Regions from separate parts of the Paenibacillus sp. FSL E2-0151 genome, predicted to be linked through region 2. Evidence: predicted binding sites of a transcription regulator. Region 2 holds the regulator's gene; each other region holds the start of a gene.
The links. Region 2 encodes NrdR, which represses ribonucleotide reductase genes. Its sites were predicted from a motif close to AACACNATATATNGTGTT; they were not measured.
Positions count from the first base shown of each region.

Region 1 (5,372 bases), 2.8 Mb from region 2:
TAGTTGGTGAGGGGAATAAAACCAATGTTTACAGCATACTGAGCTGTATTGTAACGATGGTTCGAGTGGCTAGTGTTGCACTGACATCAATCAAACGTTGATTCCGACTGCCGCGGAAGGGAAGGGAGACATCACGCTCCGCTTCAACGTATCGCCCGTCAATAATCACATCACACAACTGGGCAAGCTCCGCTCTCGCAGGGTCGGTAATCAGTTCTTCATATTCGAATCCCGTGTAGGCCCATACCGTCAGATCAGGACGTGCAGCTCGGAGCTGCTGGACCCAAGACGTACATTCTGCTGCCGAGAAAAAGGGATCACCACCACACAACGTAACGCCATCCAGCAATGGATGACTCGTCACTTCATGCAGAATCTGCTGCTGCCGCTCCTCTGTAAAGGGCTCACCCGCTCGAAAGCTCCACGAATCCGGACTGAAGCAGCCTGGACAGGCGTGACCACATCCGCTGATGAACAACACAGCACGCAGGCCTGTCCCTTCATTCACCGATTCCGGGATGTAACCATATAGATTCACCGGTGCTTCACCCGATCCCGCACTTCGGCTTGCTTCGCAGCATTGAAGCGTACTTTGTAATCTCCGGTTAGATAGCCAGTTACGCGGCGTAACCGCTGGAAGTGCACATGGTTCTCGTGGGCTTCACAGCCTGGGCATACATCCCCAATGACGCCTTCATAACCACATGCAGGGCAGCGATCAATCGGATGATTAATAGAGAAATAACCGATATCCTGCGCCAGTGCATACTGCACAATTCGCAGGAAAGCTGCGGTGTTGGCCCGAACGTTTCCGTCAAGCTCCACATAGGAGATTGCACCCGCGTTACATAAAGTGTGGAACGGGGCCTCCAGTTCAATCTTCCGATAAGCTGGAAGAGTGTGGTATACCGGGATATGGAATGAGTTCGTATAATACTCACGATCATTAACCCCAGCAATGAGGCCGTATCGTTCTCTGTCGATCTTCGTGAATTTGCCGGACAACCCTTCAGCAGGTGTGGCAAACAGTGTGATATTCAAGTTATGCTGCTCGCTCATCCGGTCACAGAACTCTCTCATGGTCCGAATAATGTTGAGCGCTTCGTGGTGTACATGTGGGTCCTGCCCATGATGGCGCCCATAGAGAGCTGTCATACATTCCGCAAGACCGATAAAACCAAGAGATAATGTTCCATGTTTTAATAGATCGGCAACCGGCTCGTTCGGGCCAAGCTGTTCTCCACCTTCCCATACACCCTCCCGCATCATGAAGTCCGATGCCTTGGCAGGCTGTGCTGTCTGAATTCGGTAGCGATGCAGCAGGCCGGAAGTGGCATTATGCATAACCGACTCCAAAGCAGTGTAGAATCCCGCACTGTCAGCGACAGCTCTGGCACCTTGGCAGATGCCAAACCGGATGCCGAGTTTCACGAGGTTAATGGTGTTGAAGGACAGATTACCTTTGCCACTTTGACGATTGCGACCAAACCGGTCAGCCAGTGTACGTGTGCGGCATCCCATAGTTGCAATGATCGTATCCGGATCTTCCGGATGATAGAAAGGCAGATTGAACGAAGCATCAACATTGACAAAGTTGGGATACATCCGCCGGGATGAACAGGTGACTGCGAGGCGGAACAAATCATAGTTCGGCTCTCCATGAGCCTGATTGATCCCCTGTTTACATTGGAAAATATGTTGAGGGAACACGGGAGTCTCCCCGTTGCCCAGGCCACGGATGGTTGCTTCGAGCAATGAACGCGATACCAACCTTCCTTCCGCTGAAGTACATAATCCATAGTTCAGTGAAGTGAATGGAATCTGACCACCTGCCCGGCTGCTCATTGTATTCAAGTTATGAATCAGTGATTCAGCAGCTTGTCCTGTCTCCAGCTCAGTCTCTTCATAGGCGAAGGCATATGCGCGCGGGCACTGATTTTTCGCTTCGATGCTGTCCAGATAAAGCTGTTCATCCTCAAGCAGGGCATGCTCACCAAAGAGGCGTTGCCCTTTGCGATAATGTTTGCGGAACGATCGCTGTACATAAGGGGCCAAATCCCAGTCAATCTTATTGGCCGATACACCGCCATATTGACTGTTCTGCTGGGATTGGAAGATGATCGCAACCAGGGCCATTGCAGACATGATCGTCTGAGGTGTGCGAACCGATCCGTTGCCTGTATTGAAACCCGCAGCAAGGAGACGGTCAAACGGGATAAAGATGCAGTTGGTCGTTCCAAGTGCATACTGATCCAGATCGTGTACATACAGATCCCCATTCTCCACAGCTTGGGCAAGCTCTTCCGGCAACACATGACGCAGAGCATGCCACTTGGCTGTCTCCGAACCGAGCCTGCTCATCTTGCCGCTGAAGGAGTCCCCGTTCAGATTTGCATTTTCCCTCAGCGTATCGGCGTCTTCTGCGCCAATAATGCGTCTTCCCAGGTCGGATAATAGATCGGATGCCGGTGGAGTGGCATACTCAAGCATGTTCATGTAAGGTTCCTCCTAAAATGATTTGGTTATCATTTAATTCACGTTAAATACTATATGTAGATTCGTATTATCCATTTATAAACTATATGTGGTTTTTTGGGTGTGATAATGGTCACACAACGTAGTGGGCAAAGTGGACTTTCCTTTAATTGCTGCGGATAAAGGTTTCCAAAGTCTGAGCGGAAGCGTATAATTTCTAGTTATTCTGCAAGTATAATATCCGAAGTCGGACAAGATGGACTCTAATCAAGCTGAAAAGGCGAGTTGCAATGAATTCGCGGTCGTTAAACCATCCGTTTAAGACCTGCTTTTGTCCACAAATGGGCAATAGGCAGGGAGTATGATTCTCTTATACTTCTACGGTGTTAATCATATAAGTATAGATTGTGACAGCTATTCGGATTTTTGATGACCCCTGTACGTGATTAAACATTCTGAAATACAGATTTGAAAGTGCAGCTAAGATAAGAGGGGTGAATCATGGGGACGGCAGAAGGCATTACAAGAGGCTTCTATGAAGATATAAAGGAAGCTGCGGCTCATATCGTAGACGTATTAAGTGGTATATTGAAGGTCAATACCATCTTTGTTGCCACGAATGACGGGGTGACCAATGTCATTTTGGAGGCCTTTAATCGTACGGAAGAGTTAGTTGTTAAAGGCAGTGCACTTCCATTTACGGATTCATATTGCAGCCTGGTATTAAGAGACAACGGTAACGTGCTTACGATCCCGGATACATGTGAACATCCGATGACACGATCCATGGGCGTTACGAGCGGACTTGGCAATCGCTTCTTCGTGGGCGTGCCTATTATGAGAAGATCGGGCGAAACATTTGGCACCATCTGTCTGATGGATGATCCTGGTTATGTGATCAGCGAAACCGATATGAAGACACTGAAGGCGATGGCTGTATTCCTGGGTTATGTTGTTGATCTGGAAAGCACGTTGCATGTTCAGGAGCAGAAATTGAGTGATTCGGAACAAATGCAAGAACAGCTCCAGGCAGAGAAAGAACGTGCCGAATCTGAGGCTATGACCAAAACACAGATGTTGAAGCTAATGAGTCACGAGATTCGCAATCCTTTGAACGGTATTTTGGGACTGACAGATCTGATGCGCACACCGGATATGCCTGAGGAGCAGTCCGAATATGTGAACATGATTGAGACAAGCGGCAATATTCTGCTTTCCTTGCTGAATAATATGATGAATTTCAACATAAATGAAGCAGGTAAAACGGTTATACATGATGATCCGTTTGATCTGGTAGGTACCATTGAGAATACCGTGTATCTCTATGCCGGGATTGCGACGGGCAAGAACATTGAGCTGGGATTAAATCTTGAACTGAATGTATCTCAAGTGTTCGTTGGTGATGAAGTCAAGATTGGACAGTTGCTTGCACACGTCATTCAATATGCTCTCGATTCAACGCGTGAAGGTTCCGTTCTGATCACAGCAGTGGTGAACGGAGAAGAATTGGAGGAGACCGGTACACTTCAGCTCAAGGTGAAGTACACGGGTCAGATGTTATCGGACAAGAAGACACCAACCTTTAACAGCCAAGATGAAAATTTGAATATCCAAAAACTGATTGGAAGCAATCTGGGTTTAGCTGTAAGCCAGAATCTTGCCATTCTCATGCATGGCCGTATTCAGGTGAGCAGTGTGAAGGAAAATGAGACGGAATTCAACATCTCCCTTCCGTTGCGCAGATACTGGGAGTTACCTCAACTCGCAAGTGTTCAGCAGCGGTTAAAAGGGAAAAAGGTGTTGCTTGCCAAGGACCCTGATATTTTGCAAGGTGTCTCTTCCCTGATGCGTAGGTGGGAGATGGATGTACACATGACCTCGGGTGTGACATTAGCGCATGATTGGATCAAGGAAGGATTCATGCCGGATGTAGCCGTTGTGGATATGGGATTAATGGAAGGCGGTGCGGTCGATTTTGTACATGAACTGAAACAGCGACTGCAGAATCTGCCCGTCATTGTTCTTGTTCCTTATGGTATGCACATTGAATTGCATGAAGCAGAAGCCTTTGATGCTGTTCTGACCAAGCCGGTCAGACAGGCTGATCTGTTGAATGCATTGAGCATTACTTTGCCTTAGATCATGATCATAGATCTTTATTCGGCGCACCTTATAGGTGCGCTTTTTTTCATTTTCCATTTTCTGAGCCAAAGCCCTTTTATTCCGAGCTGGTTACGTTACAATAGAAAGTGAACTTCATCTTTATAACCAACAGAGGAGGATATGCAATCAATGGATTATCGCAGATTAGGTGGAAGCGGACTGAAAGTAAGCGAGATCAGCCTGGGAAGCTGGCTGACGTACGGAGGGTATGTGGAACGTGAGAATGCGGTGAAATCAATTGAAACTGCATTTGATGAAGGCATTAACTTTTTTGATACTGCCAATGTATACGAACGGGGTGCAGCAGAAGAACTGCTGGGGCAGACGCTCAAAGCATATTCCCGTGACTCTTATGTACTTGCAACCAAAGTATTTGGCAAAATGGGTGATGGTCCGAATGACCAGGGGTTGTCTCGCAAACATATCAAGGAGCAATGTGAAGCCAGCTTGAAGCGCCTGGGCGTTGAATATGTGGATATCTATTACTGCCATCGTTATCATACCGAAACACCAATTGAAGAAACACTCCGCGCGCTCGATGATCTGGTACGCCAAGGCAAAGTGTTATATGTAGGCGTCAGCCAGTGGACAGCGGCTCAGATGGAAGCTGCGTTGGGTACAGCAGATCGTTTGCTTCTGGATCGTATCGTGGTCAATCAGCCGGTGTACAACATGTTTGACCGTTATATCGAAAATGAGATTATCCCGCTCGGCGAGCGTAAAGGCATCGGACA
Region 1 covers NZ_CP150308.1:6,542,672-6,548,043, reverse strand. The annotation lists gene nrdG (anaerobic ribonucleoside-triphosphate reductase activating protein) at 29-538, opposite strand; gene MHI55_RS29000 (anaerobic ribonucleoside triphosphate reductase) at 535-2,496, opposite strand; gene MHI55_RS28995 (histidine kinase dimerization/phospho-acceptor domain-containing protein) at 2,977-4,614, shown strand; gene MHI55_RS28990 (aldo/keto reductase family protein) at 4,768-5,372, shown strand, end outside.
Region 1: MHI55_RS29000 (anaerobic ribonucleoside triphosphate reductase) is a predicted target of NrdR. The motif match lies at 2,543-2,560, and genes of this name have one in related genera.

Region 2 (5,372 bases):
ACAGCCGGTGACGGACAGGTCACATTGAGCTGGACCGCCCCTGCTGACGACGGTGGCAGTGCGATCTTGGGCTACAAGGTATGGTATGGCAACGTGACGCCGGTCACACTGGATGCGACGGAGACCAAATATACCTTTAAGAACCTGACAAACGGCCAAGGCTACAACTTCACCATCATCGCGATGAACGCGAAGGGCGACGGCGCGGAGATAAGTGCTACGACGACGCCGATGAAGACGACGACTCCCACTGTGCCTGATTCTGGCGGCAATACGGGCAACACCGGAAATACCGGCAACATCGGTAATACGGGCAACACCGACAATACGGGCACCGGGACAGACGCTGGAACGTTGAAGTCGACCTACACAGTGAATACACCGAAGGATAAACCCGCGGTCACAGACAAAAACGGCAACACCACCCTCCCCGGCGGTGGCGAGCTTGCGACCAAAGACGGGACCAAGATTAAGGTACCCGAAGGCACAACGATAGACTCAAACGGTAAGGTAACCATTCCGGCAGACAAGAGCGCCGAAGTGACACTACCCGGCGGCAACAGCATAGTAACCATTTCGGGCGGCTCGACGATCGCGAGCGACGGTACGGTTACAGTAGGCGGCAAAGACGCGCATGTGGGCCTGCCAAACGGCAACCGTGTGGATATTCACGGCGGATCGAAGATACAGAGCGGCGGAGCGGTTGTGGTAGGACCGAGCGGCGCAAAAGTTAGCTTAGATAACGGCATGTCGCTGAACATCCGTGAGGGTACGGAGCTGGCATTTGATGACGCCACCCCACTGGGCTTCCTCGTGATATCGGGCAATCCTTTCAGGGATGCCAACATGGACGACTGGTTCTACAACGATATAAATTTCGCCTACACATACGATCTTTTCAACGGCACCACGTCCACGGCGTTCTCACCCGGCACCGCAATGACGCGTGCAATGTTCGTGCAGGTACTGTCTAATCTTGAGAACGTAAACCTGTCCAGCTATACGAGTTCCCGCTTTAACGACGTGACGGACGGACAATGGTACACCGCGGCAGCCGAGTGGGCAGCCGAAAAAGGCATAGTTAAAGGTACAAACGCAGACCTGTTTAATCCCAATTCACCGATGACGCGTGAGCAGATGCTGGTGATACTGTACAACTACATGAAGTACAAAGGCTATGAGATACCTGAAAGCCACTCTAAGTCCTTCACGGACGAGAGTGAGATCAGCTCTTGGGCGTTGGAGGCCGTTCAGGCGCTACAAGGCATCGGCATTGTATTAGGCAAGACGGACAACTTTTTTGCTCCCAAAGCCACCGCCACACGCGCCGAAGTAGCCACTATCTTTGTAAGGTTCGTTGAATATCTAGCTAAGTGAAAGCGTATACAGAAAAATGCAGCCCCTTCCGGTTGGACAATATCCAGCCGGAAGGGGCTCCTTGTTTTCCAACTGTACTTTTTTTGACAACTCCACAGTCAGGACTTTAAACCCTCTATTTTTGCATCTAGAATATTTGTCCCCAAGTCCAAAAAATTCTAATTAATTAATGCATGTTCTGATTTATTTCACGCACAAAAAAACGCCATCACATGACGTGATGGCGTTCTTGATTATGGAGCCTAGGGGGATCGAACCCCTGACCTCATCGCTGCCAGCGATGCGCTCTCCCAGCTGAGCTAAGGCCCCAGGATATGAAATAGATAACTTGTCCAGCGCTGCTACGTTCCACAGGCGACTTCTATATCATATAAAATCCAGCTTTCGCTGTCAATCACTTTCTCAAGATCCAAAGTGATTGGAGAAGAACAACCGATTTCTCTGGTACACACGGACTGGAACTCCAGACTGCTCTTCTCCCTTTACCCACTTCACTAATCCTCCAGATCGTCTTTGGACAACAGGGATTTCAGTTCTTTCATGAACATATTGATATCTTTGAACTGGCGGTATACCGACGCAAAACGGACATACGCCACTTCATCGACTGGAAACAACTGTTCCATCAACAGCTCACCAATCTGGCGACTCTCAACTTCAGCATCAGCTGTATTACGGAGAGATTTCTCCACTTCAGATACCATCATCTCCAGGGTCTCTACGGAGACTGGACGCTTCTCGCAGGCACGAATAAGCCCACGGAGAATCTTGTCCCGGCTAAACTCTTCCCGGCTGCCATCTTTCTTAATGACGATCAGTGGAGTCTCCTCAATCATCTCAAACGTTGTAAATCTTCGGGCACACTGCTCACACTCACGGCGACGACGAATGGATTTTGCTTCGTTGGCCGGACGCGAATCAAGCACTTTGGTACCCATATAACCGCAATAAGGACACTTCAAAACAGATCACTTCCCACGTTTTACTTTTTACCACATATTCCCTGTACTGATTTTGTAATGAAAAACGCATTGCCGACACATAATACTTTTACCAACCCGCGAGGAGGTGAACAGCAATGGCACAAAGCAATGGTAACTCCAACAACTTGGTGGTAACTAAAGCTTCCGCAGCACTCGAGCAAATGAAATATGAAGTTGCTCAAGAACTCGGAATCAGCATCCCACAAGACGGATACCAAGGTAACATGACTTCTTACGAGAACGGTTCGATCGGTGGATACATCACGAAGCGTCTGGTAACAATTGCAGAACAGCAATTGGCAGGTCAATACCAATAATATCTGCATCGTAATACGCTACACAGAGGAGCATGGAGCGGCCGGTGAATAACCGGCCTGCTCTGTGCTTCTACTTATATACTTAGAACGTATTATAGATCTTTACATACTGATTATAATAGTAAATGACTCTTTGTACATAGTGACGCGTCTCACCAAACGGAATATCTTTCACTGTATCGAACGAGCCATCCCATACACCATCTCTAAGCCAACTGTTCACTTTGCCTGGCCCCGCATTATAGGCAGCGATCATAACTGCTTCATTGCCATCGAATTGATCAGACAGATTCCGCAGATACCATGTGCCTAATTGAATATTTCGTTCAGGCTCGTGCTTCAATTCCTCCAGCGAAGTGTCGGGAATTTTGGCTTGTTCCAGTATCCAATTCGCCGTGTCTGGCATCAGTTGCATGAGCCCAATGGCACCTCGTTTGGATTCCTTGCTTGTCTTAAAATTGGTCTCCACCTTGATAATGGAAGCAATCAGAAACGGATCAACCTCATAACTCTGAGATTGGGCACGGATCTCTTCCTTATAATGTATGGGATAGAACCATGCCATCCAGTTTGTATTCAGAAATAACACCAGTACAAAGGACACAAACATCAACAGCAGTACACGTTTCTTACGCAATATTCTCATAACAAACCCTTACGCTGTAGATATGAGTCAATTTGCTGCTCCGTCTCTGTCCATAAGCGGCTGTTATCGATGACAATGTCTGCCAGCTGCTTTTTGCGCTCAATATCCATCTGAACATCCATTCGAGCCTCAGCCTGTGCTGCAGTCATTCCATCCCGACTCATCAAGCGATCTCGTTGCACCGATCTCGGGACATATACAACCATGACTTCCTCGAAACCGTTCTCCAGACCTGATTCGTAGAGCAAAGGAATATCAGATACCACAAGTTTATCCGGATGTTGCAACGCGTATGCAGCAGCCCGTTCGCGCATCTCTCTTCGGATCGCCGGATGTGTGATAGCCTCCAATGCCTTTCGTTCCTCTGGTTGTTCGAAAACAATACTTCCAAGCTTTTTCCGATCCAGTGTTCCATCTTCGTTCAGTATGGCTTGTCCAAACCGCTTAACAGCGGCGGCCAACACGGGATGCCCAGGCATCATAACTTCCCGGGCAATAACGTCTGCATCGATGAGCAACGCTCCCTTACTGGCGAGATAGGCGGAAACACTGCTTTTGCCTGTCGCGATCCCGCCGGTTAAGCCTATATTCATCGTTTCACCTCATAACAACTTCATTATTCCCATAATCATTAACATTAGCGCTGGCAATACAGACAGTCTTCGCATCCAGCGCAGAGCTGAGAATCGTAGGCCAACCTTCATGCCGAGTGACAAAAACGCCCCACTAAACAGTGCAATAATGAGTGCTGTCCATAGTGTAGGGAATCCCAGAAGTGCCGCTCCCAAACCTGCTCCAAACGCATCCAGAGACAGGGCAATACCCAGCCACATCGCTTCTTGAGCAGATATACTCCCCGAGTTATCCATATCCGCCTTGGAGGGACTGCGAAGGATCTGAATGACAACGCCCAGCTTGCGCAGCTCCAGTGTAAATACCATTCGTTCCAGTGATCCATTTGAAGCCGACTGCTCCAGATCCAGTGCGAGCACCTGATTCCTGCCCTTTGAATCCGACAGTCTCTCTTGTGCTTCTCCCACTCCAGTTACCTTTGCTTCTGTTCCCTCACCCATTCCAGTGTCTGTTTCCAGCTGTTCTTTGCCTTGCTTTCGAATTAGTTGCAACAGTGACCATGCACCAATACCTATCAATATGACGGCTCCCACGATCGAAGCGATATCCGGTGACACCACATGGGACAACAACACACCTACTTGCATCGACAAGGCAATAACCAATCCCGAACAGATCGAAATAACAGCGATAGATAACAGGGGAATCTTAGTCCTCCGTAACCCATATGTAATCCCGACTCCAAAACCATCTAAACTAAGCGCCAAAGCAAGCGCCAGCAATGAAATAAAATGATGCAGCACCCCGGACTCCTCCTCTGTGCGGTACTCGTGCCAACTGAAGATGCCAGTATGGGTATACGCCCGCTTATTTCTGCCATATCAGTATATGGAGGGAGGAATCCAAGGGTGCTATGATTTCATCATTTCGTTCATTCAGTTCATGTTACAACAGCTGACAGTTCGGACAAAAATGCGTGCCACGGCCACCAACCACCGTTTTTTCAATTAACGTACCACAAGTTGTACAAGGTTCTGATTTGCGTCCATAGATTTTCAGTTGATGCTGGAACATCCCCATCTCACCCTGTCCATTCACATAGGACTTGATGGAAGATCCACCTGCATTCACTGCATCTTGCAACGTAGCCACAATCGCTTCATGAAGCACCGTTAACTGAGCTTCGGTCAGTGTCTTGGCAATCGTCTCGGGATGGATAGCTGCGCGAAATAGAGCCTCGTCCACATAAATATTCCCGATACCGACCACATATGCCTGATTTAAAAGCACAGCCTTGATTTTGGTTGTACGCTTGCCAACCGCCTCGCGGAATGCAGTTACCGTAAAGGCTGGATCAAGCGGCTCCAGTCCCAGCTTCAGCAAAGGTTTGGACACCAGTTCCTCACCTGCATTGAACAGATGCATCGTACCAAATTGACGCACGTCCTTATAACGCAATTCCGTACCATCATTAAA
Region 2 covers NZ_CP150308.1:2,252,440-2,257,811, reverse strand. The annotation lists gene MHI55_RS10515 (S-layer homology domain-containing protein) at 1-1,377, shown strand, start outside; tRNA gene MHI55_RS10510 (tRNA-Ala) at 1,614-1,686, opposite strand; gene nrdR (transcriptional regulator NrdR) at 1,872-2,339, opposite strand; gene MHI55_RS10500 (alpha/beta-type small acid-soluble spore protein) at 2,456-2,677, shown strand; gene MHI55_RS10495 (lytic transglycosylase domain-containing protein) at 2,760-3,323, opposite strand; gene coaE (dephospho-CoA kinase) at 3,320-3,916, opposite strand; gene MHI55_RS10485 (MntP/YtaF family protein) at 3,926-4,741, opposite strand; gene mutM (DNA-formamidopyrimidine glycosylase) at 4,842-5,372, opposite strand, start outside.

Region 3 (5,372 bases), 170 kb from region 2:
CAATAATAGGGGCGATTGGTCAACGCTTTGTCCGCCTCAGGCGAGAGTTTGACTGTAACATGGGCAGGGGAACGCTCCATAATCTGACAATCCAGTGCTTCCAGATAGGTGAGAACATAAGCCTGCACTTCATGGGGAGACATGGTCATGAGTTAGCTACCTCCTTTGCGAAGATCTAACAACCTGGATACGGCAGGCCCTTCATCTGAAACCTCACGTTGAATAGAGTTCAACGATTGTCCAAGTGAATCCATTTTGCGGCGAATATCTTCATCAGTTTGTGATTCCAGCATGATTTTGTACAAACTTTTCTCAATAGACTCCTTCTTCTCCAGCCGTTCCAGAATGACATCCAGCCCGCCGATCACCATCTCAAACATATTGATCTTCTCATGCAGCAGATTCAGAATATGTTCCTCAATGGTTCCAGTCGTGGATAAATTGAAGATGTTCACGTCATTTTGCTGTCCCAGCCGGTGTACCCGACCGATTCGCTGCTCTACCCGCATAGGGTTCCAAGGCAGATCAAAGTTGATCATATGATGGCAAAATTGCAAATTGATGCCCTCACCACCCGCTTCGGTTGCAATCATGGCCTGTACACGCCCGCGGAAGAGATCCATCATCCAGTCTTTTTTGCCTCGATTCATACCACCCCGATAGGGTACAGCCGTAAGCCCATTGTTGCGGAAATAGTTTAGCAGATACTCCTGCGTGGCCCGGTATTCGGTGAAGATAATTACTTTTTCATTCATGTTCCGAACCAGTTCCATCGTTTTCTCCGCTTTGGTATTCTCCTTGATCGCTTTAATATGGGCAACGAGTTCCCAAATCTTGTCCCGAAGGGGAGAGTCCAGCGGAAGTTTCTTCGACAGATTAACCAGCGTCACGAATACAGCATCCCGACTGCTGCACACTTCACGCTGCAATGTAACAAGGGAGAGCATGCTGCTCAGGTTGCCGCCAGCTTCCTGGTACTGGTCTTTAACAAAGGAAGTCACGCCATCATAAAGCGCTTGTTCTTCGGGCGATAGTTGCAGATTCACGTTGGAGACATTCCGTTTGGTAAATTGAACAGGGCCTTCGCCGCGGCGGTTACGAATCATGACTTTGGATAACTCGTTCTTAAGCTGTTCCTGATTTTTCGGAACCCGTTTGTCTACAACAAAGTTGGCCGCAAAGTCACCCTGACGACCCAGTTGACCGGGCTTCAGCAGGTTGATCAAATTGAACAATTCACTCATATCGTTCTGCACAGGTGTAGCTGTAAGAAGCAGACAATACTTTTTGCGCAATTTCAGCATGAATTGATAGTTGGTTGTTTTCTTGTTTTTGAGCTTATGAGCCTCGTCAATAATAATCATGTCGTAATCAGTATTCAGCAGCATATCTTTATGCGGGTCACGTTTGGCTGTATCCATGGAAGCAACAACCACTTCATTCTGCCAGGAATAGGCCTTTTTCTGGGCAATAGCAGGGATGCCAAATTTTGAATTCAACTCCCGTACCCATTGCAACACAAGAGAGGCTGGCACGAGAATGAGTACCTTGGATACGAGACCCCGAACCATATATTCTTTCAGAATGAGACCGGCTTCAATGGTTTTGCCCAGACCCACCTCATCGGCGAGAATGGCCCGGCCTGACATTTCAAATAATACTCTGCGTGCAGTGTCCATCTGGTGAGGGAGTGGGGTAAGGCCTTGTAGATGCTTGAGACATTGGATCTCGTCAAAATTGGGAATAAGGTTGGTCTCTTCGGCTTGAATGCCGAGTTGAAAGAGTCGGTAATCCCCCCAAGGACCTCCTTTATCCAGTCGTGATTCCAATTGATTAATCCAGGTCCGATCAAATTCCAACGGAACGGGCAGCTCGGCTACAGGTTGATTCATGTGGTGCGGGTTTTTCCGGTTCATGGTGTTTCCTCCCCTGCCATACGTGATGACGTTTTATTCGTAGGTAATAGTATGGACGAATGAGAGTCAGTTCATAACTATGTGGGTTCAAATAAGGAATATTTACACTTGTCAATCCGATGACAGAATAACCTTCCAATCGCTGTTATCCCCAGATTTTTTTTGATTCCCTTGTCCAAAGGGGGAAAACCCGGGGATAGCGTATGCTTTCGATGCAGCTTTCTTTCAGAAAGCTTTTAGGCCAACGCTTCGCTTTTTCAGGTTTTTTCTGTCCTCTCCGTTGACGTGCAAATGATTAGTTTAACTTATATTGAACCCAGAAATTTAGTAAAGGCACATGTTTTTTCTGTGCCAAAAAATTCACTGATGTCGTATTCATGCGTATGAGGGTGTGTGAAGAAGTTTGTCCGAACAGGGGAGTCTACAAAATAAGGTCTGTGATAAAAGTCATATGTAAAATCAATATATGGTGTATTATACTGAATTTATATCACTATATGTGGTGTATCGTCATAATTTACTCATATAGTGAACATGGAGCTTTATACCGGGGAGGTTGAATGTAGCGATGAAATCGAACCAACGATCGTACCAATTAGAAGGACTCAGCGAAAAAATATTTCTGGACCGATACGCTTGGAAGGACGCTGATTCGAATCATGCCAAGGTCGGAGATGTGGTATTGGTATTAACGAAGGATGATCCGAAGTTCCCAACCAAGGAAGTGGGCGAAATCATAGAACGTCAGGGTCAGCTTGTACAGGTAAGAACTCGAAGCGGAGAGATGATCGAGACAAGTGTGGAGAAATTGACACTCAACATAGAAAAAACACCGGAAGAGATGTGGGACCGTCTTGCCAAAGCGATGGCTTCTGTCGAATCCACAGCTGATAAGCGGGCAACGTGGGAGTCCAAGTTCCGCTCTGTGTTGGAAGATTGGAAGTTAGTACCCGGAGGCCGAATTGCTGCAGGTGCGGGGGCAAGCGATGAGTTGACACTTTTCAATTGTTATGTCATTCCGTCTCCGCAAGACAGTCGGGGTGGAATCATGAGAACCTTGACCGAGATGACGGAGATTATGGCACGTGGGGGAGGTGTTGGCATTAATTTGTCCTCTTTGCGTCCTCGCCGAGCGGTGGTGAAAGGTGTCAACGGATCATCCAGCGGTTCCGTATCGTGGGGCGGATTGTTCAGTTATACGACTGGACTGATTGAACAGGGCGGAAGCCGCCGGGGTGCGCTCATGCTGATGATGAATGACTGGCATCCAGATGTGCTTGATTTTATTACCGTGAAACAAACGATGGGGCAGGTGACCAATGCCAATCTGTCTGTATGTGTGAGCAACGCATTTATGGAGGCTGTCAAGCAGGACGGAGATTGGGACTTGGTTTTCCCCGATACGAACGATCCGGACTACGACATCGAGTGGAACGGGGATATGCAGCAATGGAAAGCCGCAGGTCATTCGGTGGTGCACTATCGTACACTGAAGGCGCGCGAAATCTGGCATACCATTATTGAATCAGCCTGGAAATCGGCAGAGCCCGGTGTGGTATTCATGGAGTACTACAACCAGATGTCCAACAGCTGGTACTTCAATCCGATTATCTGTACTAATCCTTGCGCAGAACAGGGTCTGCCTGCCTGGGGTGTATGTAATCTGTCTGCCATTAATCTGTCCAAATTCTACGATGAAACAAATCATGATGTGGCATGGGATGAACTGGCGGAAACCACTCGTATCTCGACTAGATTTTTGGACAATGTCATCGATGCAACACCATATCATTTTGAGGAAAATAGACTGAATCAGCAGCGTGAACGCCGGGTTGGGCTTGGCACCATGGGACTGGCAGAGCTGATGATTAAGCTGCGTATTCGATACGGCAGTCCTGAATCTCTTGTTTTTCTGGATAGACTGTATGGATTCATGGCGAAGGAGGCCTATCTGGCATCGGCAGAGATTGCAGCAGAGAAGGGAGCTTTCCCAGCTTTTGAAGCTGAACCGTATTTACAGAGTGGATTCATGAAAAACATGGTTGCGACGTACCCTGAAGTGGGAGAGGCCATCCGTAAACAGGGCATTCGAAATGTCACACTGATCACACAAGCGCCAACGGGAAGTACAGGTACGATGGTGGGCACATCAACAGGTATTGAGCCGTATTTCGCCTTCAAGTATTTCCGTCAAAGCCGTCTAGGTTATGATGAACAGTTCGTACCGATCGCACAAGATTGGCTGGATGAACATCCTGGTGAAGCTTTACCAGACTATTATGTGACGGCGATGGATTTGTCGGCTGAGAATCACATACGGGTGCAGGCAACGATTCAGCAATGGGTGGATAGTTCGATCTCGAAGACGGCCAACTGTCCGGCTGATTTTACAATGGAGGATACGGCTGAGCTGTACGAACTGGCCTTCGACCTTGGCTGCAAAGGAGTAACGATATACCGTGATGGCAGCAGGGATGTGCAGGTGTTGTCCACGTCGAAGAAGGAAGAGACCCAAGGTGAAGATCAGAACACGGCGGAAGCTGAAGAGAAGACAGTCGTATCTGCTATAGAAAACCCGAATAATGCTGAAGTACAGGCAAGTGATGGAACTTCGAATAGCCAGGTTGGTGTTAGAACGCATTCTTCCGATCAAGCCCCGTCCTCTTCTACAGTGCTGGATAAACAATACAGAAGCCGTCCTCAAGTACTGCGCGGTGCGACATACAAAATCAATACGCCATTCGGGATGGCTTACATTACGATCAATGATCTGGAGGGAACGCCGGGTGAGATCTTCCTGAACGTGGGCAAAGCGGGATCGGACGTGTTTGCCATGGCTGAGGCACTCGGTCGAGTGTGCTCTCTGTTCCTTCGATACGGAGATCATGGGCACAAGGTTGAACTGTTGATCAAACATCTCAAGGGAATCGGTGGTTCGGGAGCGATTGGCTTCGGGGCCAACCGGGTGGAATCGATTGCTGATGCAGTCGCCAAAGCATTGGAATGTCATGTACAGAGCGATGTGCAGGAGAACGAAACTGGAGCATTAATAGAACAGAATCAAGTGGAGAGCACGTATCCAGAAGTGGAGGATCAGAAAACCTTTATCGAATCGAGAGATTTATGTCCTTCATGCGGCTCGGCATCCCTGATGAATGTGGAAGGTTGCAAAACATGCAGCAACTGTGGGTACAGTAAATGCAATTAAATATCTTTTGAAAAAAAGAGAAAAAGAAAGGCACTCCTGACTCCATTACGAAGTCAGGAGTGCCTTTTTGTCATTTAGATAACTAACACCAATCTTGGCATCGATCTGCAAGTGATTGCAATTCATTAAATACAACACCAGCATGGTAGCCGTCGCACACGGCGTGATGTAACTGAACGGATAAGGGAAGATATACTTTATCGTTCTGTTGAACATATTTCCCCATCGTGAAAATAGGCAACAAGTAG
Region 3 covers NZ_CP150308.1:2,418,459-2,423,830, forward strand. The annotation lists gene MHI55_RS11250 (YqhG family protein) at 1-149, opposite strand, end outside; gene MHI55_RS11255 (SNF2-related protein) at 153-1,916, opposite strand; gene MHI55_RS11260 (adenosylcobalamin-dependent ribonucleoside-diphosphate reductase) at 2,485-5,124, shown strand; gene catA (type A chloramphenicol O-acetyltransferase) at 5,207-5,372, opposite strand, start outside.
Region 3: MHI55_RS11260 (adenosylcobalamin-dependent ribonucleoside-diphosphate reductase) is a predicted target of NrdR. The motif match lies at 2,406-2,423, and genes of this name have one in related genera.